3 regions of the Pandoraea sp. NE5 genome follow, and region 1 is predicted to be linked to each of the others. Evidence: predicted binding sites of a transcription regulator. Region 1 holds the regulator's gene; each other region holds the start of a gene.
The links. Region 1 encodes HrcA, which represses chaperone genes, less so after heat shock. Its sites were predicted from a motif close to TTAGCACTCNNNNNNNNNGAGTGCTAA; they were not measured.
Positions count from the first base shown of each region.

Region 2: a site for HrcA is predicted at 4,762-4,788, ahead of groES (co-chaperone GroES). Genes of this name have one in related genera too.
Region 3: a site for HrcA is predicted at 3,891-3,917, ahead of rpoH (RNA polymerase sigma factor RpoH). Genes of this name have one in related genera too.

Region 1 is NZ_AP025517.1:2,585,531-2,592,909, reverse strand. Features, by position in the region: partial or broken gene hemH (ferrochelatase) at 1-258, opposite strand, end outside; gene PanNE5_RS11875 (DUF6600 domain-containing protein) at 364-2,778, opposite strand; gene hrcA (heat-inducible transcriptional repressor HrcA) at 3,039-4,181, opposite strand; gene PanNE5_RS11865 (NAD kinase) at 4,180-5,088, shown strand; gene recN (DNA repair protein RecN) at 5,112-6,776, shown strand; gene glnE (bifunctional [glutamate--ammonia ligase]-adenylyl-L-tyrosine phosphorylase/[glutamate--ammonia-ligase] adenylyltransferase) at 6,858-7,379, opposite strand, start outside.
Region 2 is NZ_AP025517.1:2,920,284-2,927,662, forward strand. Features, by position in the region: gene PanNE5_RS13350 (efflux RND transporter periplasmic adaptor subunit) at 1-247, shown strand, start outside; gene PanNE5_RS13355 (efflux RND transporter permease subunit) at 244-3,375, shown strand; gene PanNE5_RS13360 (oxidoreductase) at 3,411-4,217, shown strand; gene groES (co-chaperone GroES) at 4,867-5,157, shown strand; gene groL (chaperonin GroEL) at 5,207-6,853, shown strand; gene PanNE5_RS13375 (LysR substrate-binding domain-containing protein) at 6,996-7,379, opposite strand, start outside.
Region 3 is NZ_AP025517.1:932,887-940,265, reverse strand. Features, by position in the region: gene cydB (cytochrome d ubiquinol oxidase subunit II) at 1-591, opposite strand, end outside; gene PanNE5_RS04345 (cytochrome ubiquinol oxidase subunit I) at 619-2,223, opposite strand; gene cydP (cytochrome oxidase putative small subunit CydP) at 2,213-2,533, opposite strand; gene rpoH (RNA polymerase sigma factor RpoH) at 2,918-3,856, opposite strand; gene PanNE5_RS04330 (nuclear transport factor 2 family protein) at 4,077-4,460, shown strand; gene ybiB (DNA-binding protein YbiB) at 4,662-5,618, opposite strand; gene maiA (maleylacetoacetate isomerase) at 5,817-6,464, shown strand; gene PanNE5_RS04315 (LysE/ArgO family amino acid transporter) at 6,473-7,099, shown strand; gene ftsY (signal recognition particle-docking protein FtsY) at 7,217-7,379, opposite strand, start outside.

The DNA.
Region 1 (7,379 bases):
GAGCGGAGAGCCGTCGCGCGTCCAGATCGTCGCGTATTTCTGCGCCGACTGGCGCGAGCGGAACGGCAGGATTACCAGCCGCAGCAACGGCTGCCATATCAACGAGGGAATTTCCACGACGCGAGGATCCGACAGAAACTCGCGCAAATAGCGGCGCACGGCCGCGGGACGCGGCTCGTCGGGCGTGCCTAGGTTAATCAGCAGAACGGCCGTCTTGCCGGTCTGGCCATGCGAAATGGGTTCGGGATCGAAGCGCATGGAGCGTACTTTACCGCAAGGCGGGCACCGCGTGCCGGGCCCCGGCCGCCGCGCACCCGCCGTCCGTCAGGGGATGGCGGCGGGTCGCGGCGTTCGGTGCGTCAATTAGCCGCGCGGGGGCTCGCCTTCGCGTGACGGACGATGCGATGCGGTGGGACGCTCGACGCCATGCGCGGGGACCTGCGCACCCTCTGGCTTGCGTTCACGCGGCGCAGGCTGCGGATGTTCCTGCGGTTGCGGGTGCGGCACCGCCTGCGGTGGCTGCTGCGGCCGAACGGGTGCCTGCGGACGCTCCGGTTGAGGCTGCGGTCTCGGCGCGGCTTGCTGACGCTCGATCTGCGGTTGAGGACGAGGCTGCGGCTGCGGCTGAGGATGCGCCATCTGCGGTTGCGGCTGGACGGGTTGCTGCGGCGCTTGCGGCTGTGAGTGCGACTGCCACTGCTGCGGTCGACGCGACGCTCCGGCCGCGTCCGGTTGAACACGCTGCGGCTCGGGCGACGCCGCGGGCGTCTGCGGGAATGGGTGATTCCGCTGCATGTCCCGTTGCGCCGCGTCGTGCCCAGGCTGAGGCACCGCCTGCGGGACTTCGCCTCGCACGGCAGGTTGCCCCGGCACCATCACGCCCGGCGGGTGCGGCACGCCGGACGGCACGGCCTGGCCACCCCGGACTGGCGGTTGGGACTGCGGCGCGAGCTGCCCCGGACGACTCTGATAAACGCCACGCCCTGGCACCCCGGGTTCTCCCGGCCCCCCCGGCACGCCAGGTACCCCCGAGCGCCCCGGCACGCCTGGCATGCCCGGCGTTCCCGGCTCACCCTGCATCGGCGGTACGGCGTGGGTGGGCGGTAGCCCCCCATGCGCCGCTTCCGCGCCCATGGCCTTGAGGGGCGGTTGTGCGCGCGTTGCACCCGCCGCTGCGTTCGCCGCACCGACCGGCCCGTGCGTGTCGACCACCGTCACACGCGGCTGCACACGCCCCTGCGGGTTCGGCCCCACCGGCCTGCCGCTCTGGCGTGGATGTGCGTTCTGGCCGAACGTCAGCGGCGCGCCACCGGCATTCGGCACCGCGTGCAGCGTGCTCGTGAGTTCACGCGACGGCATCGCGCGACCGACCGGCGCACGCGTGGCCAGCACCTGCCGGTTGAACACGCCGGCCGGCGGCGTGACCGGCGCCGGGCGACTATTGCCGAACACGCTCTGCTGCACCGGTGCGACGCCAGGTGTATTCCCAACGCGCCAAGTCTGTCCGGCGCGCGGGGCGGCCAATGCCACCGGCGCGCCGACCCGCCGGCCCTGCACGAAAGCCTGTGCCGGCATCGTCGAGACGGCGCCGCGCACATTACGGTTCACATACACATTGTTGACGTTGATATTCGTGACGTTGGTCGTCTGGATCACCGTCGATCGATTGATATTGGTGACATACGACGGGCTGGCGCGATACGCCGGGCGGTAAGCGTCGTGCGGACCCAACGCAAACCACGCCAGTCCCGCGCCCCCTGCCGCAAACGTAATCCCCCATGCGTTCCCGCCGCTGTTGCCGCTCACCCAGCCGACCAGCGCCGGGGCATACACCGGCCGCACCGCGACCGGCCCCGGCACCCAGCACCAGCGGGCGTCGACATAGGCCCACCGTCCGTAGTGATAGGGCGCGAAGCCCCACGGCGCATCGTCGACCCAGGTCCATCCCCACGGGTCGACCCAGGCCCAATGGCCCGTGCGATACGGCGCCCAGCCCGTCGGCACGTCCGACGGCACCCAAACGGCGCCGTAGCCAGGGGTCTCTTGCCAAGCGCCGTAGTCGTCCAGACTTTCGAAGCCGGTCATGTCGCGCGACACATAGCGCGCGGAGATCGAGCCCTCCTCGCGCGCGTCGCGCTGGCGCACCCATTGGTCGAACCCATCGGCCACGAGTGGCCCGGCCGACTGCTGCGTGAGATTCTGACCCACGAAGGCCACCCGTTGGCCCGATTGCAACGGTACCGACGCGCCTTGACCGTAGACGGTCGCCGCCCCGCGCCAGACGCTCACGGTCGTCACCCCGCCCGGATCGACATCCAGACGATACTCCCCGGCCTGTTGCGGGACGAACGCCAGGTTGGGCGTGTCGATCTCGTAAGGCTGGTTCGGATCGAAAGCCCTCAAATGCAGGCCGACCGTGCCCTGCGTTACGTTCAGTTGCACATTCTGGTCGGTCACGGCCGAGAGAACGACGCTCGTGGACGCCCCCATGCGAACCGCCGTGCCGCCCACATGCATCTCGGCGCGGCTGTTGCGCTCGACCCAGACGGCATCGCCCGTGGTGAGCGGCCGGTTGCGATCGGCATAGCGCCAGTCGCTGGTACCTGCGGGGGCGTACGTGACGGTGCCGTCGAATGCATTCAGCCGCGCCACACGCCCCGGGGGATCGGCGCTCTGTGCCTGCGCCAGCGCGGGAAGTCCCGCCGCGCCAAGGGCGCCGAGCACGAGCCCGACGCCAAGACAGCGAACCACTGTCCGCCAGGAAATCAGGGATTTCATAGACACTCCGGGCACTGTCCGGTGTACGCGCCAAGCGTTGTCTCGGCCGCACCACCTTGTTGCTCTGTCCGAATCCTTCGGCGAACGCCATGACGACGGCTTCGCCACAAGTGACGCTTCAAGCGTAAGACGGCCGTGTGTGACAGCGTGTAAAGGAATGCTACGGGGGTGTAACGAGATGAGGCGCGGGGCCCCGGGACAATACGCGAGACGTTACGCCTGACGACGCGCAGGCTGGGGCGTCACGCCGCCCCCGCCGCCTAATGCTGGCTGAGCGCGCTGGAAAGCAGCTTGGCCGTGATGTCGACGATCGGAATCACGCGCTCGTAGGCCATGCGCGTCGGGCCGATCACGCCCAACGTGCCGACCACTTCGCCATCGACTTCGTACGGTGCCGTGATGACCGTCATTTCTTCGATCGGGACGAGGCTCGACTCGCCGCCGATGAAAATCTGAACACCCTGCGCCCGGCTCGACACGTCGAGCAGCTGCAGCAGGCCGGTCTTGGACTCGAACACGTCGAACAGCTTGCGGAGTCGCGCCATGTTCGACGATAGATCCTCCACGCCCAGCAGATTGCGCTCGCCCGAGATCAGCAAGCTCTCGCGCGAGGTATCGGCCATGGCGTCGCTGCCCGCCTGAACGGCCGCCTGCATCAAGGCACTCATGTCGGAGCGCAGGGCGTCGAGTTCGCCGCGCAAGCTGGCGCGCACCTCATCGAAACTTTGGCCGCCGAAATGGGCGTTCAGGTAGTTTGCCGCCTCGACCAGTTGCGCCGGGGAGTGATCCTTTTCCGTCAGGATGATGCGGTTCTGCACGTCGCCGTCGGGGGTGACGATGATAAGCAACACGCGCTTTTCGGACAGTCGCAGGAATTCGATCTGCCGAAAGATCTGGCTGCGGCGCGGTGTCAGCACCACACCCGCGAACTGCGAGAGATTCGAGAGCACTTCCGCTGCCGAGGCGACCAGTTGCTGCGGCCCGGCCGGCTGCAACCGGGTCTGCACCTGCGACGCCAGCTGATGCACGGCATCGCCGAGCGGGCTTACCGTCAGCATGGTGTCGACGAACAGCCGGTAGGCGCGCGGCGTCGGAACACGACCGGCCGACGTATGCGGGCTGGCCACGAAGCCGAGCGCCTCGAGGTCGGCCATCGCATTGCGGATGGTCGCCGGCGACAGATCGAGCCCGGAGTATCGCGATAGCGTGCGCGACCCCACCGGCTGGCCATCGGCGATGTACCGTTCGATCAGGGTTTTGAGTAGCGTTTGCGCACGTTGATCTAGCATGGCGAAAATTGTAACGCGAAATGTACAAGCACGGCGTGCGGCAAACCCCGAGGGGCCGGCAAGGCCGCGCGTGCCGATGGTTGCTGTCATCGACTTATGGTGTAATGGCGGCATGAAAACAGGGAGCCCTTTCAAGACCGTGGCGCTCGTCGGGAAATACCATGCCGACGGCGTTGCCGAACCGTTGCTCACGCTGGCGGCATGCATCGCCCAGCGAGGACATCACGTCATCTTCGAGCGTGATACGGCGCACAACATCGGCGCGGCCGCCGCCCCCTACCGTCCCCTCGACATTCAGGAAATCGGTACGCAGGCCGATGTGGCGGTGGTCATCGGCGGTGACGGAACGATGCTCGGCGTGGGCCGTCAGCTGGCCGCCTCGAAGGTGCCGCTCATCGGCGTGAACCACGGACGCGTCGGTTTCATCACCGACATTCCGCTCGACGAGATGCGTCAGGTCGTGCCGGCCATGCTCGAAGGGCATTTCGAAGCCGAGCAGCGCACCCTGTTGGCCGCGCGTATCGAGCGCGAAGGCCAGACGCTGTTCGAGACGCTCGCGTTCAACGACGTGGTGGTGAACCGCTCGGGCATCTCGGGCATGGTCGAGCTGCGTGTCGACGTCGACGGCCGCTTCATGTACAAGCAGCGCTCGGACGGCCTGATCGTCGCCACGCCCACGGGCTCGACCGCCTATGCGCTCTCGGCCACCGGCCCGATCCTGCATCCGCGACTTGGCGGCGTGGTGCTCGTGCCGATCGCCCCGCACGCGCTGTCGAACCGCCCGATCGTGCTGCCGGATTCGAGCGATATCGTCATCACGATCACCGGCGGGCGCGAGGTCGGCGCCAACTTCGACATGCAGTCGTTTGCCGAGCTGCGTCAGGGCGACCGGATTCTGCTGGGCCGCTCCGAACATCAGGTGACGTTCCTGCACCCGGTCGGCTACAACTATTACGCGACGCTGCGCCGCAAGCTGCACTGGAACGAGCATATCTCCGACGAAGATCCGTCGCAGACCTGACTTCACGCCCTCCCCGACCGCCCATGCTACGCAGTCTCTCGATTCGCGATTTCGTGATCGTCGATCGTCTCGACCTGGAATTCTCCGCCGGCTTCACCGTGTTCTCGGGGGAGACCGGCGCGGGTAAATCGATTCTGATCGACGCGCTGGCGCTGGCCATGGGCGAGCGCGGCGACACCAGTATGGTGCGCGCCGGACAAACACGCGCCGACATTACCGCTGAGTTCGCCGCCGACGCCGAGGCCCGCCCCGATCTCGAAGCCTGGCTGCAGGCGCAGGCGCTCACGCTCGAAGAACACGGCGGCGTGCTGCTGCGCCGCGTGCTCGACTCGGGCGGACGCTCGCGCGCCTTCGTCAATGGCACGCCCGCCACCCTCGCCCAACTGCGCGAACTCGGCGAGATGCTCGTCGACATTCACGGGCAGCACGCCCATCAGCAGTTGCTGCGCGCCGACGCACAGCGCCGCCTGCTCGACGCCCATGCGGGCGCCACCGCGCTCGCGGCGGACACGGCGGCGGCGCACAAGGAATGGCGGCGTCTCGTCAAACGTTGCGAGGAAGCCCACGGGCGCGACCGCGAGCTACAGCTCGAGCGCGAGCGTCTCGAATGGCAGACATCCGAACTCGACAAGCTGAATCCGCAGGAAGGGGAATGGGACGACGTGAGCGCCGAGCATCGCCGCCTGTCGCACGCCGCCAGCCTCATCAACGGCGTGCAAGGCGCGCTTGACGTGCTCGCGGAAGCGGATGGCGCGCTCGTCCCGTCGCTCGGTCACGTAGTGCACCAGATCCGCGAACTGGCCGAGATCGATGCCGGGCTGGCCGACGCACTGGCCGCGCTGGAGCCGGCCGAGATCCAACTTCGCGAAGCCGTGCACTCGCTCACGCATTATGCACAACGCATCGATCTCGATCCGGAACGTCTGGCCGTGGTCGAGCAGCGGCTCGAGGCGCTGCACTCGGCGGCCCGCAAGTTCCGGGTTACGCCCGAGCAACTGCCCGCCGAGCAAGCCGAACGCCGTGCCCAGTTGGAAGAGCTGACCGCGTCGCAGGACACGGCCGCCATGCAGGCGGCCGCCGACGCCGCGCACGCAAGCTATCTGACACTGGCGGTCACCTTGTCGAAGGCACGCGCGGCGGCCGCGGCGTCGCTCTCGCGGGAAGTCACGCGCGCCATGCAGGACCTCTCGATGCCGGGCGGACGCTTCGAGGTCGCCCTGAGTCCCACGCCGGAGCCGCAGTCGTTCGGTCTGGAGACGGTCGAGTTTCTCGTCGCCGGTCACCCCGGCGTGCCCACGCGGCCGCTGGCCAAGGTGGCGTCGGGCGGTGAGTTGGCGCGCATCAGCCTGGCGTTGCAGGTGATCGCCAGCAGCGTGAGCCTCACGCCGACCCTGATTTTCGACGAAGTCGATTCGGGCATCGGCGGCGCCGTGGCCGAAGTGGTCGGCCGTTTGCTGCGGGAACTCGGTCAGGGGCGGCAAGTGTTGTGCGTCACCCACCTGCCTCAGGTCGCCGCGCTCGGCCACCAGCATCTGCGCGTGAAAAAACGCAGCGACGGCGATTCGACGATGAGTGAAATCGAGCCGCTCGGTCGCACGGAGCGCGTCGAGGAGATCGCGCGAATGCTCGGCGGCGTCGAGATCACCGCCACCACGCGCAAACACGCGCGGGAGATGCTCGCGCTCTGAGCGCGCACGTTGCCCCCACCGCGCGCCGATCGCTCGCAGGGCAATCACGGGCGGCGATGCATCGTCCGCCCGTGAGCGTCGTCAAACCGGCCCGGCGCTCGCGAACACCGAATCCCACAGCGCCATGACCGCGTCGCGTTCGGCTGCCACATCACTGGCCGGCACGCGGGCCGCTTCCACCCCATCGAGCCGCAACTTGTGCTGGCGTTTGCGATAGATCCGATAAGCAGCGGCTGCACCGTCCGCAAGCGTCGCGTCGATCAGCCCGAGTTGCGCCGCTTCGCGCAACAGCGCGATGTTGCCGGCATTGCGGAGCAGCGACGGATGTGCCCCCGAATGCAGCAGTACCAGGTACTGCACGGTGAACTCGATATCCACCATGCCCCCGCGATCGTGCTTCAGATCGAACAGCGAGGTCGGGTTCGGATGCCCCTCCAACACCTTGCGCCGCATCGACACAATTTCCTGGGCAAGCGGTAGCGCCTCGCGGGGCGTCGCGAGCACCTGCGCGCGGATCTTCTCGAACGTCGCGCCAATCGTCTCGTCCCCGGCACAGAAGCGAGCCCGCGTGAGCGCCTGATGCTCCCAGACCCACGCGGTGTT
Region 2 (7,379 bases), 330 kb from region 1:
CCCGATTGGCGCGGTGCTCGACACGGGCAAAGGCCCGGGTGTGTGGCTGATAAGCGGCGAGCCGGCCAAGGTTGCGTGGCGGCCGGTGACGGTTCTTCACCTGGACGACGACAGCGCTCGCGTGTCAGGTACGTTGAAGCAAGGCGACAGGGTCGTCGCGCTTGGCGCCCAATTGCTGCGCGAAGGCGAGCCGGTCCGCGTGTCCGGCCGGGTCGTCGCGATGGCGAGTGAAGGAGCCCGTCCGTGAGCGAAGGCCGATTCAACTTGTCTGCGCTCGCCGTGCGCGAGCGCTCCATCACCCTGTTCCTGATCTGCCTGATCTCTCTGGCCGGACTGGTTTCGTTCTTCAAGCTGGGGCGCGCGGAAGACCCCGCTTTCACTGTCAAGGTGATGACCATCATCACCGCTTGGCCTGGCGCCACCGCGCAGGAAATGCACGATCAGGTCGCAGAGAAAATCGAAAAGCGTATGCAGGAGCTGCGCTGGTACGACCGGACCGAGACTTATACGCGCCCCGGCCTGGCCTTCACTACGCTGACATTGCTCGACAGCACACCGCCTTCGGAGGTGCAAGAGCAGTTCTACCAGGCCCGAAAAAAGATCAACGACGAAGCAGCCAACCTGCCAGCCGGCGTGATCGGGCCTATGGTCAACGACGAATATGCCGACGTCACCTTTGCGCTCTTCGCGCTGAAAGCGAAGGGCGAACCGCAACGCCTGCTCGTGCGCGATGCCGAGACGCTGCGACAACGGCTGCTGCACGTGCCCGGCGTGAAGAAGGTCAACATCATCGGCGAACAGGGTGAGCGCATCTACGTACAGTTCTCGCATGATCGGCTGGCAACGCTCGGTGTCAGCCCGCAGGACGTGTTCGCCGCGCTCAATGGCCAGAACGCCCTGACGCCCGCCGGCTCCGTGGAGACCAAGGGTCCGGAGGTGTTCATTCGCCTGGACGGTGCCTTTGACAACCTGCAGAAGATCCGGGACACGCCGGTCGTGGCCCAAGGTCGCACGCTGAAGCTGTCGGACATTGCCACCGTTACGCGAGGTTATGAAGATCCGGCGACGTTCATCATCCGCAACAACGGCGAACCCGCACTGCTGCTGGGCGTCGTGATGCGCGACGGCTGGAACGGACTTGACCTCGGCAAGGCGCTGGACAACGAGGTCGGTGTCATCAACGCCGGGCTGCCGCTGGGTATGGGCCTGACCAAGGTCACCGACCAGTCCGTGAACATCAGTTCGTCCGTCAACGAGTTCATGGTCAAGTTCTTCGCTGCGCTGCTCGTCGTCATGTTGGTGAGCTTCGTGAGCATGGGCTGGCGCGTGGGCCTTGTTGTTGCGGCGGCCGTGCCGCTGACGCTGGCCGTGGTGTTCGTCGTAATGGCCGCGACCGGCAAGAATTTCGACCGCATCACGCTCGGCTCGTTGATCCTGGCGCTCGGCCTGCTCGTCGACGACGCGATCATCGCGATCGAGATGATGGTCGTGAAGATGGAGGAAGGCTATGGGCGCGTGGCCGCGTCGGCCTACGCGTGGAGCCACACGGCCGCGCCGATGCTGGCCGGCACGCTGGTGACCGCGGTCGGCTTCATGCCGAACGGCTTCGCGCGATCCACCGCCGGCGAATATACCAGCAACATGTTCTGGATCGTGGGGATCGCACTGATTGCATCGTGGCTCGTAGCGGTGGTCTTCACGCCATATCTCGGCGTGAAGATGCTGCCGGAGTTCAGAAAGTTCGAAGGCGGTCACGACGCGATCTACAACACGGCCCGCTACAACCGTTTCCGCCAGTTGCTGACACGCGTGATCGCGCGCAAGTGGCTCGTCGCAAGTTCGGTCGTCGGCCTGTTCGTGCTCGCGATTCTCGGCATGGCGATCGTCAAGAAACAGTTCTTCCCGATCTCCGACCGTCCCGAAGTGCTGGTCGAGGTGCAGATGCCCTATGGCACGTCGATCTCCCAAACCAGCGCCGCCACGAAGAAAGTCGAAGCGTGGCTTGCAAAGCAAAAGGAAGCAAAAATCGTCACTGCTTACATCGGGCAGGGTGCGCCGCGCTTCTTTCTGGCGATGGGGCCCGAACTACCCGATCCGTCGTTCGCGAAGATCGTGATCCGCACGGACAGTCAGGAAGCGCGCGACGCATTGAAGCAGCGGATGCGTCAGGCCATCGCAGACGGTCTCGCCCCGGAAGCGCGCGTGCGGGTCACGCAACTTGTGTTCGGGCCCTATTCGCCGTTCCCAGTCGCCTACCGCGTCACCGGTCCGAATCCGGACAGGCTGCGCGGTATCGCAGCCGAGGTTCAGCGCGTGATGGAGGGTAGTCCGATGATGCGTACGGTCAATGCTGACTGGGGTACGCGCTCTCCGACTCTGCACTTCACGTTACAGCAGGACCGTCTGCAGGCAGTGGGGTTGACGTCCAGCGCTGTTGCTCAACAGTTGCAGTTCCTGCTTACCGGAGTGCCTGTCACCGCTGTGCGCGAGGATATCCGGACTGTGCCGATCATCGCGCGCTCGGCCGGCGATGTGCGGTTCGACCCCGCGCGGCTTGGTGACTTCACGCTAGCCGGAGCGAACGGGCAGCGCATCCCGCTGTCGCAGGTCGGCAAGGTCGAGGTGCGCATGGAGGAGCCAATCATGCGCTGGCGCGATCGCGTGCCGACGATCACGGTGCGCGGCGATATCGCCGATGGCTTGCAACCGCCGGACGTCTCGAACGCGATCACGAAGCAGCTTCAGCCGATCATGGCGAAGCTTCCCAGCGGCTATCGAATCGAGGAAGCGGGCTCCATCGAAGAGTCGGGCAAGGCGACGACCGCAATGCTGCCGCTGTTCCCGATCATGCTGGCGATCACGCTGATCATCATCATCTTTCAGGTACGTTCGATCTCCGCGATGGTGATGGTGTTCATGACCAGTCCGTTGGGCCTGATCGGCGTGGTGCCGACGTTGATCCTGTTCCGGCAGCCGTTCGGCATCAACGCGCTGGTCGGCCTCATTGCACTGTCCGGGATTCTGATGCGTAACACACTGATCCTGATCGGGCAGATCCACCAGAACGAGCGGGCGGGACTTGAGCCGTTCCATGCGGTCGTCGAAGCCACAGTGCAGCGCGCACGTCCGGTGATCCTGACTGCGATGGCTGCGATCCTCGCGTTCATCCCGCTGACCCACTCGGTGTTCTGGGGCACGCTCGCCTACACGCTGATCGGTGGAACGTTCGCCGGGACGGTGCTGACGCTGGTGTTCCTGCCAGCGATGTATTCGATCTGGTTCAAGATTCGGCCCGGCAACCCGGCCGCTTCCCCCAAGGGCCGCCACGAGCACGCTTCTGCGCCCGAACCGACGTTGCACGACGCGCGCAGCTAATACGCAATCAATCTACTGTATGGAAGGAAATTGCTATGCCTAATTCCGAAGTGGTCGTTGTCACCGGCGTGTCGTCTGGTATCGGACGCGCGACCGCCGAGAAGTTCGCGAAGCGCGGGTGCCGCGTATTTGGCACCGTGCGCAGCATCGCGAAAGCGGTGCCATTGGCCGGCGTTGAGCTGGTGGAGATGGATGTGCGCGACGATGCTTCCGTTCGAACCGGGATTCATGCGATCGTCGATCGTGCCGGGCGTATCGACGTACTCGTCAACAATGCCGGCACGACGCTGATCGGCGCGGTTGAGGAAACGTCGGTTGCCGAAGCTGCGGCGCTGCTCGATACCAACGTATTCAGCATTCTGCGTACGACCCAGGCGGTGCTTCCCTATATGCGGGCGCAACGACGCGGACGGATTGTCAATATCAGTTCGGTACTTGGCTTTTTGCCGGCACCTTACATGGGACTCTATGCGGCGTCCAAGCATGCCGTCGAGGGGTTGACCGAGACACTGGATCACGAGGTGCGCCAGTTCGGCATCCGCGCAACGCTGATCGAGCCGTCCTTTACCCGAACCAATCTCGATGTCAACGCGCCTCAAGCGAGTTCGAATATCGCCGCCTATGACCGCGAGCGTGCGCTTGCATCGGGCGCCGTCGTCGACAGCGTCAAAGGTGCTCCCGCACCCGATGGCGTGGCAAACACAATCGTTGAAGCCGCGCTCGGCAGCTGGCGTATGCGTCGTACGCCCGCGGGTCAGGCGTCGCTCCTGAGAAAATTGCGGCGCTTCATGCCCTCCGGGCCGGTCGATGCCAGCTTGAGGAAAACTTTCGGGCTCGCGTGAACCCTTCCGTCGCAGCGAAGATGTTGTGCGTCGCATCAGCACGCCATGCGACCCTAACACCCGGTTCTCTTAGTGCCGAGTGCTACCGAAGTCGGGGGGACGTCGGGCCTCCGGCGTTACACAAGTCTTCACTCGAGCGGGTCTCGTACGCCCACCGGTGGGCGGGGCACACATGGCGGCTCAACTGGATGCGTATAGGCGCGTCTTTCGCCGCTTCCGTACGGCTTACCGTTGTTCGCGAGAGCCAGCAAAAGTCCACCCGACGTTAGGTTTCTTGTGGGAACACCGCCTGACGCCCATAGCGACCCACCGTACGAACCTCGTAGCGGTTCGTCGCATCGTCAGTAGCAAACGTTTACGCCCGGCAAGGGGGTGGGCTGCGATTGTCCCGTATGTCATTGATTTCATAGGGGTTGTCTCGGCTGTCGATCTGGCGAGTTCAACGTTGAGTGAACAACGTTCAAAATTCAGTGAATCTCGACAACAGACAATTCACCTCCGGGAAAACCCCGCGTCTTGAAATCGTCAAACCCCGTCCCTATAATTAGCACTCGTTGGCGCAGAGTGCTAACGCCATGAATTCACCAAATATGCAAATGTTTGCATATTTAGGTTTTGTCGATCTCACAGAGAGAAAGAGGAGCTTGTAATGAACCTTCGTCCCTTGCATGACCGCGTGATTGTCAAGCGCCTGGACAACGAAACGAAGACCGCATCGGGCATCGTGATCCCTGAAGCCGCCGCTGAAAAGCCGGATCAGGGCGAGATCCTGGCCGTCGGCCCGGGCAAGAAAGACGATCAAGGTAAGTCGATCGCACTCGATGTGAAGGTGGGCGACCGTGTTTTGTTCGGCAAGTACGCCGGCCAAAGCGTGAAGGTCGATGGCCAGGAACTGCTGGTCATGCGCGAAGAAGACATCATGGCCGTCGTGGCCGCCTAAGACTGTCTCCCCCCAGACATCTACGTAAAGTATTCAAGGAGTTAATGCAATGGCAGCTAAAGAAGTCGTTTTCGGCGATGCCGCTCGTGCCAAGATGGTCGAGGGCGTCAACATTCTCGCCAACGCCGTCAAGGTGACCCTGGGCCCGAAGGGCCGCAACGTCGTGCTCGAGCGCAGCTTCGGCGGCCCGACCGTGACCAAGGACGGTGTGTCGGTCGCCAAGGAAATCGAACTCAAGGACAAGCTCCAGAACATGGGCGCGCAAATGGTCAAGGAAGTGGCTTCCAAGACCAGCGACAACGCCGGTGACGGTACCACCACCGCCACGGTGCTGGCCCAGTCGATCGTGCGCGAAGGCATGAAGTACGTTGCCTCGGGCATGAACCCGATGGACCTGAAGCGCGGTATCGACAAGGCCGTTGCCGCCGCCATCGAAGAACTGCGCAAGATCAGCAAGCCCTGCACGACGAACAAGGAAATCGCTCAAGTCGGCTCGATCTCGGCCAACAGCGATACCTCGATCGGTGACTATATCGCCAAGGCGATGGACAAGGTCGGCAAGGAAGGCGTGATCACCGTCGAAGACGGCAAGTCGCTGCAAGACGAGCTGGACGTCGTCGAAGGTATGCAATTCGACCGCGGCTACCTCTCGCCGTACTTCATCAACACCCCGGAAAAGCAAGTCGCGATCCTGGAAAACCCGTTCGTCCTGCTGTTCGACAAGAAGGTCTCGAACATCCGTGACCTGCTGCCGGTGCTCGAGCAAGTCGCCAAGGCTGGCCGTCCGCTGCTGATCATCGCCGAAGACGTTGAGGGCGAAGCCCTGGCAACGCTGGTGGTCAACAACATCCGTGGCATCCTGAAGACCTGCGCCGTCAAGGCTCCGGGCTTCGGCGACCGCCGCAAGGCCATGCTGGAAGACATCGCCATCCTGACGGGCGGCCAGGTCATCGCCGAAGAAATCGGCCTGACGCTGGAAAAGGCCACGCTCAACGAACTGGGCCAAGCCAAGCGCATCGAAATCGGCAAGGAAAACACCATCATCATCGATGGTGCCGGCGAAGGCGTGAACATCGAAGCCCGCGTCAAGCAAATCCGTGCCCAGATCGAAGAAGCCACGAGCGACTACGACCGTGAAAAGCTGCAAGAGCGCGTGGCCAAGCTGGCCGGCGGTGTTGCCGTGATCAAGGTCGGCGCTGCGACCGAAGTCGAAATGAAGGAAAAGAAGGCACGCGTCGAAGACGCGCTGCACGCTACCCGCGCTGCCGTGGAAGAAGGCATCGTCCCGGGCGGTGGTGTTGCGCTGCTGCGTGCTCGCGTGGCCGTGGCCGACATCAAGGGTGCCAACCCTGACCAGGACGCCGGTATCAAGATCGTTCTGCGCGCCATGGAAGAACCGCTGCGCCAGATCGTCGCCAACGGCGGCGAAGAAGCCAGCGTCGTTGTGGCCAACGTGATTGCCGGCAAGGGCAACTACGGCTACAACGCTTCGAGCGGCGAGTACGGCGACCTGGTGGAAATGGGCGTTGTGGATCCGACGAAGGTCACCCGCACCGCACTGCAAAACGCCGCTTCGGTGTCGGGCCTGCTGCTCACGACCGATTGCGCTGTTGCCGAACTGCCGAAGGAAGATGCTCCGATGGCTGGCGGCATGGGTGACATGGGCGGTATGGGCGGCATGGGCATGGGCATGTAAGTCTCGAAAGAGACGGCATGACGGGGGCCGCAAGGCACCCCACCTGCCTCGGTCGCCGGACTTCGTCACGGAATCTTCGATTCGGTGGCGCAAGTCCGCACCGGAAACGGCAACGAATTCTTCGGAATTCGTTGCCGTTTTTTTATGCCTGGGCGATCGGCACGTCGCTGTTGCCGTCGCCGCGTCGCGTACTGGGTACGGCAAGCGGAGTCGTGGCCGCAATCTCATCCTGCATCCACTGCCAGAAGGCGTGAATCGCGCGCTCGCGCGGATGATTTTCCCGCCAGCTCACGTGATATTCGAGGCTCGGTGCAATGCGGACATCGCCAATCTGCACCAGCTCGCCGGACGCGAGCGCATCGCGCACGAGCAAGCTGCGTGTAGTGGCGACACCTTGTCCGGCCATGGCGGCACGCAGGAGCAACCCGGAGTCGTCGAAAATCGGCCCGCGCGTCGGCTCATGTGGCGCCAGTCCGGCGGCGACCTGCCAATCGCGCCATGATCGATAGGCGAAGCGCAGCATCGG
Region 3 (7,379 bases), 1.7 Mb from region 1:
TTCGGCCACGATCGGATCGGCCTTCATGCGCAGATGGGCCGCGCCGTGCGTGAGCAGCATCAGCAGGCTCACGAGGCCGCACAGCAGCGCGAACGGATTGAGCAGCGCCCAGAACGAGCCGGTGTACGTGGAGCGCATGGTGTCGTCGAACGAGAACGGCAGGCCGAGCAGCAAGTTACCGAAGGCCACGCCGAACACCAGCGACGGCACCACGCTGCCGGCGAACAGCGCCCAGTCCCACGAATTGCGCCAGCGTGCGCTCGGCAGTTTGTTGCGGTAGTCGAAGCCGACCGGGCGCAGGAACAACGCGAAGAGCACGAGCAGCAGCGCCCAGTACAAGCCCGAGAACGCCGCCGCGTAGACGAGCGGCCAGGCGGCGAACATGGCGCCGCCCGCCGTCACGAACCAGACCTGGTTGCCTTCCCAGGTGGGCGCGACCGTATTGATGATGACGCGGCGCTCCGCGTCGGTCTTGCCCAGGAAGGGCAGCAGCGTGGCCGTGCCCATGTCGAACCCGTCGAAGAAGGCGAAGCCGATCAGCAGTACGCCGATGAGCACCCACCAGACCAGCTTGAGTACGGTGTAATCGATCATCATGATGTGGTGTCTCCCTGACGATCAGACCGAAGCCGTCGGACGCTTGCCAACCATGGCCGCGCCGTCGGTCCCTTCGGTCTCGAAGTGATAGCGGCCGGTGTGCAGCGACGACGGGCCGAGCTTGACGTACTTCACCATCAGGAACATTTCGACGATGAGCAACGCGGTGTAGAAGATGATGAAGCCCGCGAGGCTCAGGTACAGGTCGGTTGCCGAGAGCGACGAGACCGAAAGGTGGGTCGGCAGCACGCCGGCGATGGTCCACGGCTGACGCCCCATCTCGGCGACGATCCACCCGAATTCGATGGCGATCCACGGCAGCGGAATCGCCCACACCGTCCAGCGCAGGAACCACGCCGAGCGAGGCTTGAGCAGACGACGACGTGCGCACAGCCAGAACGCCCAGAGGAACGTGAACAGGAACAGGAAGCCCAGCGCGACCATGACGCGGAACGACCAGAACACGGGCGCGACGGCCGGAATCGTATCGTTGGCGGCCAGGCGGATCTGCTCAGGCGTGGCGTCGACGACGTTCGGCGTGTACTTCTTGAGCAGCAGACCGTAGCCGAGATCGTCCTTGTATTTGTCGAACTCGGCGTGCATGGCCGGCGACGTGTCGCCGCCGCGCAGCTTCTCGAGGGCCGCGAAGGCGAGCATGCCGCGCCGGATGTTCTCCTCGTGTTCGTCGCGCAATTGCGTGAGGCCGATCACCGGCGTGTCGATCGAGCGCGTGGCGATCAGGCCCATCGCCCAGGGAATCTTCACCGCATAGTCCGTGCGCGCTTCCTTCTGGTTCGGGAAGCCGAACAGCGTGAACGATGCAGGCGGCTTGGCCGTCTCCCATTCCGCTTCGATGGCGGCGAGCTTGACCTTCTGCACTTCGCCCGTGGTGTAGCCCGATTCGTCGCCCAGCACGATGACCGACAGCGTCGAGGCCAGACCAAAGCCGGCCGCGACGGCGAAGGAGCGCAGCGCGAACGGCACGTCACGGCGCTTGAGCAGGTACCAGGCCGAGATGCCGAGCACGAACATGGCGGCGGTGACGTAGCCGGCCGAGAGCGTGTGCACGAACTTCACCTGGGCCACGGGGTTGAAGATCACGTCCCAGATACTGGTCAACTCCATGCGCATGGTCTCGTAGTTGAAGTGCGCGCCGACCGGATTGTTCATCCAGCCGTTGGCCACGAGAATCCACAACGCCGAGAGGTTCGAGCCCAGTGCCACCGCGAACGTGGTGGCCAGGTGGCCGATGCGCGAGAGCTTGTTCCAGCCGAAGAAGAACAGGCCGACGAACGTGGCTTCGAGAAAGAACGCCATCAGGCCTTCAATCGCAAGTGGCACGCCGAAGATGTCGCCCACATAGTGCGAGTAGTACGCCCAGTTGGTGCCAAACTGGAATTCGAGCGTGAGGCCGGTGGTCACGCCCATCGCGAAGTTGATCAGAAAGAGCTTGCCCCAGAACTGGGTCATGTCCTTGTAGATCGGCTTGCCGGTCATCACGTAGACCGATTCCATGATGACAAGCAGCCACGACAGGCCCAGGGTGAGCGGGACAAACAGGAAGTGATACAACGCCGTTATGGCGAACTGCAGGCGCGAGAGGTCAACGACTTCGCTACTGATCATGGCGGACACCTTGACTTGGGGTGGGGGATGGCGCTTCGACGGCTTGCGGCCCGATCAGGGCGCGCGCCACGACATCCGGCGGCAATTGCATGTGCTTGGCCATCGGAGCGTCGAAGAACGCGTGCTTCAGGATGAAAAGGAGTGCTACCTTGATCGCGAGGACGATCAGGATTTCGAACATGAAGCGGGACGGGCGGTTGCGCCAGCGCTGCATCGCCCAGGCACGCAGGGCGGCGATGGCAGGACGCGACGCCGCGACAGGCGCGGCCGTGGCGGGAGGCTTCAGACTGCTAGGAGAGTGGGTGTCCATCCGTGACGGCTCCTGGCGTCGAAAGTCGTTGTGTCGGAAACCGCGTCGACTTTCGCCGCATTTTGCCTCATCGCTTGAAAATGTCAAACCGCGGCGCGGGGGCGGATGACACGCCGACGACGCCAGTTCGATGCGGATTCGAAACACGGGTCCGGCGCAGCGAACGGCCCCCGGGCCGTCCTTCGCACGTAGCATGGCCACGTACAGACAGATTGATTCTATCGACCGCGCTCGCCGACGACATTGCGATGCATCAAGTTCGACGCAAATGAAGCGCGAACTTTCGAAGTCCAATAAAAAAACCCCGTGGATCTCACGGGGTTTCGGTGCCGGCGATGTCGTGTGGCAACGTGTCGCATTGCCGTCGACAATCCGATCGAGGTGTTACGCCGAGGCTTGCAGCGCGCCCTTCATCTTCTTCATTGCGGCGACTTCGATCTGACGGATGCGCTCGGCAGACACGCCGAATTCGTCTGCCAGCTCGTGCAGCGTGGCGCCGCCGCTGCCGTCGTCGGCCACCGACAGCCAGCGCGCTTCGATGATGCGGCGGCTGCGTGCGTCGAGACGGCCGAGGGCCGTTTGCAGGCCATCGCTTTGCAGACGGTCGCGCTCGCGTGCGGCGATCACGGCGGTCGGCTCCTGGTGCGAGTCGGCCAGATACGCGATGGGGGCGAAGCTTGCGCTGTCGCTGTCGTCGCTATGCCCTTCGAGGGCGATATCGCCGCCCGACATGCGCGTTTCCATCTCGACGACGTCTTCGCGCTTGACGTTCAGATCGCGGGCGACCTGATCGATCTCGTCCGGCGTGAACGCCTGCAGGCCTTGCTTCTGGCTGCGCAGATTGAAGAACAGCTTGCGCTGGGCCTTGGTCGTCGCAACCTTGACCGTGCGCCAATTGCGCAGCACATACTCGTGAATCTCGGCCTTGATCCAATGCATGGCGTACGACACGAGTCGCACCCCCTGGGTCGGATCGAAGCGCTTGACGGCTTTCATCAGGCCGATGTTGCCTTCCTGGATCAGGTCGGCGTGCGGCAGACCGTAGCCGAGGTAGTTACGCGCGATCGACACCACCAGGCGCAGGTGCGAGAGCACGAGCTGACGGGCGGCTTCGAGGTCGTCGTTCTCGCGCAGACGCTTGGCAAGCGACTGCTCTTCCTCGGCGGTAAGCAGCGGAATACGATGGACGGCTTGAATATAGCTTTCGATATTGCCCAGACTGCCCGGCAGCATCAATGCAGACGGGGCAAACGCAAGGGCTCGCGAAGTCGGCGCCGTGCCGGTGGCCGGCGTCGTCGGATGCAAAGTGGCGGCAGTACTCAAGTGGCAGACTCCTGGTTAGCCTCTGGAAAGCATTTTAGCACTCTCTTCGAATGAGTGCTAAAGACGTTAGAACCCTTACCGGGCGGGAAGTTTCCGCAATCTCGGGGTTTTCCAGCACCCCCCATCAAACGGGGAAAGTCACTGGCGCAAACGTCACGCGGATGGTGTAAATTGCAACCCAAGCCGCGCGCGTTTGGGGCGAAGACGACGGGAGGTCGACATGGCGGAGAAGCAAATTGACGCGGTACGCGAACGCGAGTCGGCGCGCTTTGACGCGATGGTCGAAGGGGACGTCGAACAACTCGACGCCCTCTTGGCCGACGGTCTCCACTACGTTCATTCGAATGGCAAACGCGAAAGCAAACGCGAATTTCTCGACGCGCTCACCTCGGGCCGCCGTCGTTACCTCGACATCGATATCCGCGCACAGGAACTGCGCCAGTTCGGCGACACCGTGGTCGTCACGGGCAAGCTGAAGGTCGAACTGGAAACCGCCACCGGCTCGCTCGAGTCGCAAATGGCTTATACGGCGGTGCACGTGCTTGAGGCCAACGAATGGCACCTCATTTCGTGGCAGGCGACTCGCATGGCGTCGACCGACTGAATCGCCAGTATTTCGTCAGGCCGATTAGGCCCCGCGTTCCCCTGGCACTCGCTGGATATGTGCCTCAAAACAGCATATTTGATTAATTTCGGAATGAATTGTTCCGAAAATTATTGATTGTGTTCAGGTGCGGGGCGTCGAAGTCCAGGGGGGGGCCTCGCCGTTGCGCTCGAGCGTCGCTGGAGCGCATGCGACGGCTTTCTATTGGATGCGCCCCAGTGCCTGACGAATCACCTCGACTTGCCGGGCGATCGGCGCGGGCACGGCAACGGTGCCGGCCAGCACCGCTTCAATCCACTGCGCGGTTGCCGGTGCGTCGGCCGCCGGGAGCATCGGCGGCGTGCCCGTCGCGCCGTCTTCCGCTTCCTGCCAAAGTTGGTAAGCCCCATCCGAAAAGCCGTCGATGGCGGCCTGACGGCGCGCATCCGCGACCGGTTCACCTTCCGTGCCCCGCGCGAGCAGCACGCCCGGCGCCGGACTGTTGGCCGCGTCGGCAAACATCTCACTGAGCGTTTCGCGATATTCCGGGTGCGTGTAATTCACGAGCCGCAACGCGGGACCGGCAAACGGCTGCAACAACTTCACCACGGTGTGGCCGGAGTTGCGAACACCCAGCGCCGAACGCATCTCCAGCAGTCGCTCCAGCGCCGGGGAAAGCGCCGCAATCGGCAGATAGGCGACACGACGCGTTCGCAGTGCCGCCTCGGCCTCGGTCGCCGATTGACAGGCGGCATGACCCAGTGCGGTAAAGATCGCCTGGGAGCCCACGCGATTCGCGCCGCTGTGATGCTGACCGTGCACGAGTACCGGAATCCCCTCGCGGGCGAGCAGCAAGGCAAGCAGCGGCGTGAGGTTCGGTTGCTTGCGCGCGCCGTTGTAACTGGGCAGCAGCACCGGTGGCGGGGCGTCGGTGGGGGCGATGAGCGGCGTAAATGTCGCGTGTGCGGCGTCGAGCATCGCGCGCAGTTCGACCGGCGTTTCCCCCTTGATGCGATAGGCGATCAGAACCCCGCCCAGCTCAGCCGGGGCCACGCGGCCGGCGAGGATGGCGTCGAACAGGGTACGCGTCTCGTCGGCGTTGAGTGCCCGTGCGCCTTTCGCCCCGCGAGCGATGATTTTGAGCAGCGGTGCACAGGCGAAAGGAGCGGCAGAGGTCATGGCACGTCGGTGTTGGGGTCGCGGGGGCGGTGCAGGGGACGGGCGAGCCGCTGTGATCCTGCCGCCGGATATCCATCTATCATACGCAATCAAGTGTCATCGCGACCAGCGCTTGAAGTACCATTTCGTGTTCAGACGCGGCCCCTGAGGCTTGACGCCGGCGCCGCGCCTTCCCCAATCTCGCCTCCGAGGTCAGCCATGTCCACGCTGTATAGCTATTTCCGCAGTTCCGCCGCGTATCGCGTGCGGATCGCCCTGAATTTGAAGGGCCTCGATTACGAGACCGTGCCGGTGCATCTGGTGCGCGAGGGCGGCGAGCAGCGCAAACCGGCGTACCTTGCGCTCAACGTCAACGGATTGGTGCCGACGTTCGTCGACGAGGGTGTGAACCTTCATCAATCGCTGGCCATCATCGAGTATCTCGAAGACGTGCATCCGACGCCTGCGCTGCTGCCGGCCGACCCGGTGGCGCGCGCTCAGGTGCGGGCACTGGCGCTCGACATCGCCGCGGACATCCACCCGATCGACAACCTGCGCGTGCTGCGTTACCTCAAGCACGACCTGGGGGTGACCGACGCGCAGAAAGATGCGTGGTATGTCCACTGGGTCGTGGAGGGTTTCACGGCGCTGGAAGCCCGCCTGGCGGCGCAGTCGCCGCACGGCAGGTTCACCTTTGGCGACACCCCGACGCTCGCGGATTGCTGCCTCGTGCCGCAGGTCTACAACGCGAACCGATTCAAGGTAGACATGACGCGCTTCCCGCGAATTGCCGCCGTCAACGCGCACTGCCTGACACTTGACGCCTTCCGCCGCGCCGCGCCCGAAGCGCAACCCGACGCCGAGTAAGCCACACGATGGTTGATCCCGCGTTCTGGCGGGGCATGGCGCTGGGCGCCAGCCTCATCATGGCCATTGGCGCGCAGAATGCGTTTGTGCTGCGTCAGGGCATTCTTCGACGCCATGTCGGCGTGGTCGTGGCTGTCTGCGCAATTTGCGACATGGTCTTGATTGCGGCGGGGGTCGCGGGCATGGGCGGTTTGATCGCCGCCTATCCGCGCTTCCTGACGGCCGTGACGTGGGGCGGCGCCGCGTTTCTGTTCTGGTACGGTCTGCGCGCGTGGCGTGCCGCGTTGCGCGGTGCGGGCGCCTTGCAGGCCGACGGCAGCCGCGCGGCTACGCAGGACATGACCTGGCAGCGAGCGTTCGTGCTCGTGTTGATGCTCTCGTTACTCAATCCGCACGTTTATCTCGACACGGTGATTCTGTTGGGCGGCATCGGCGCGCGCGAGGTGCCGCCCGGGAATGCGTGGTTTGCCGTGGGCGCGATGACCGCCTCCGTTTTGTGGTTCACCACGCTCGGCTATGGCGCCCGGTTGCTTGCGCCGCTGTTTGCGCGCGCGCGAGCATGGCAGATCCTCGATGGGATCGTCGGCATGATGATGTGGGGGCTCTGCGCAGGACTCGTCGCGCAGCAGTGGTAATGCGTTGTTATCGGGCGGCGCTGTCTTGCGTCGCCGGAAAAGGCAACGGCCCGCCCCGTGATGCGGGCGGGCCGTTGGCATTGTGGCCGGCGGATGCGCTTGACTGAGTCGGCTGAGTTAGCCGAGCAAGGCGTCGGCGAATTCGCGCGCCGAGAACGGCTGCAGATCCTCGACCTTTTCGCCCACGCCGATGAAGTACACCGGCACCGGACGCTGACGCGCAATGGCGGCGAGAATGCCGCCCTTGGCCGTGCCGTCGAGCTTTGTCACGATGAGGCCG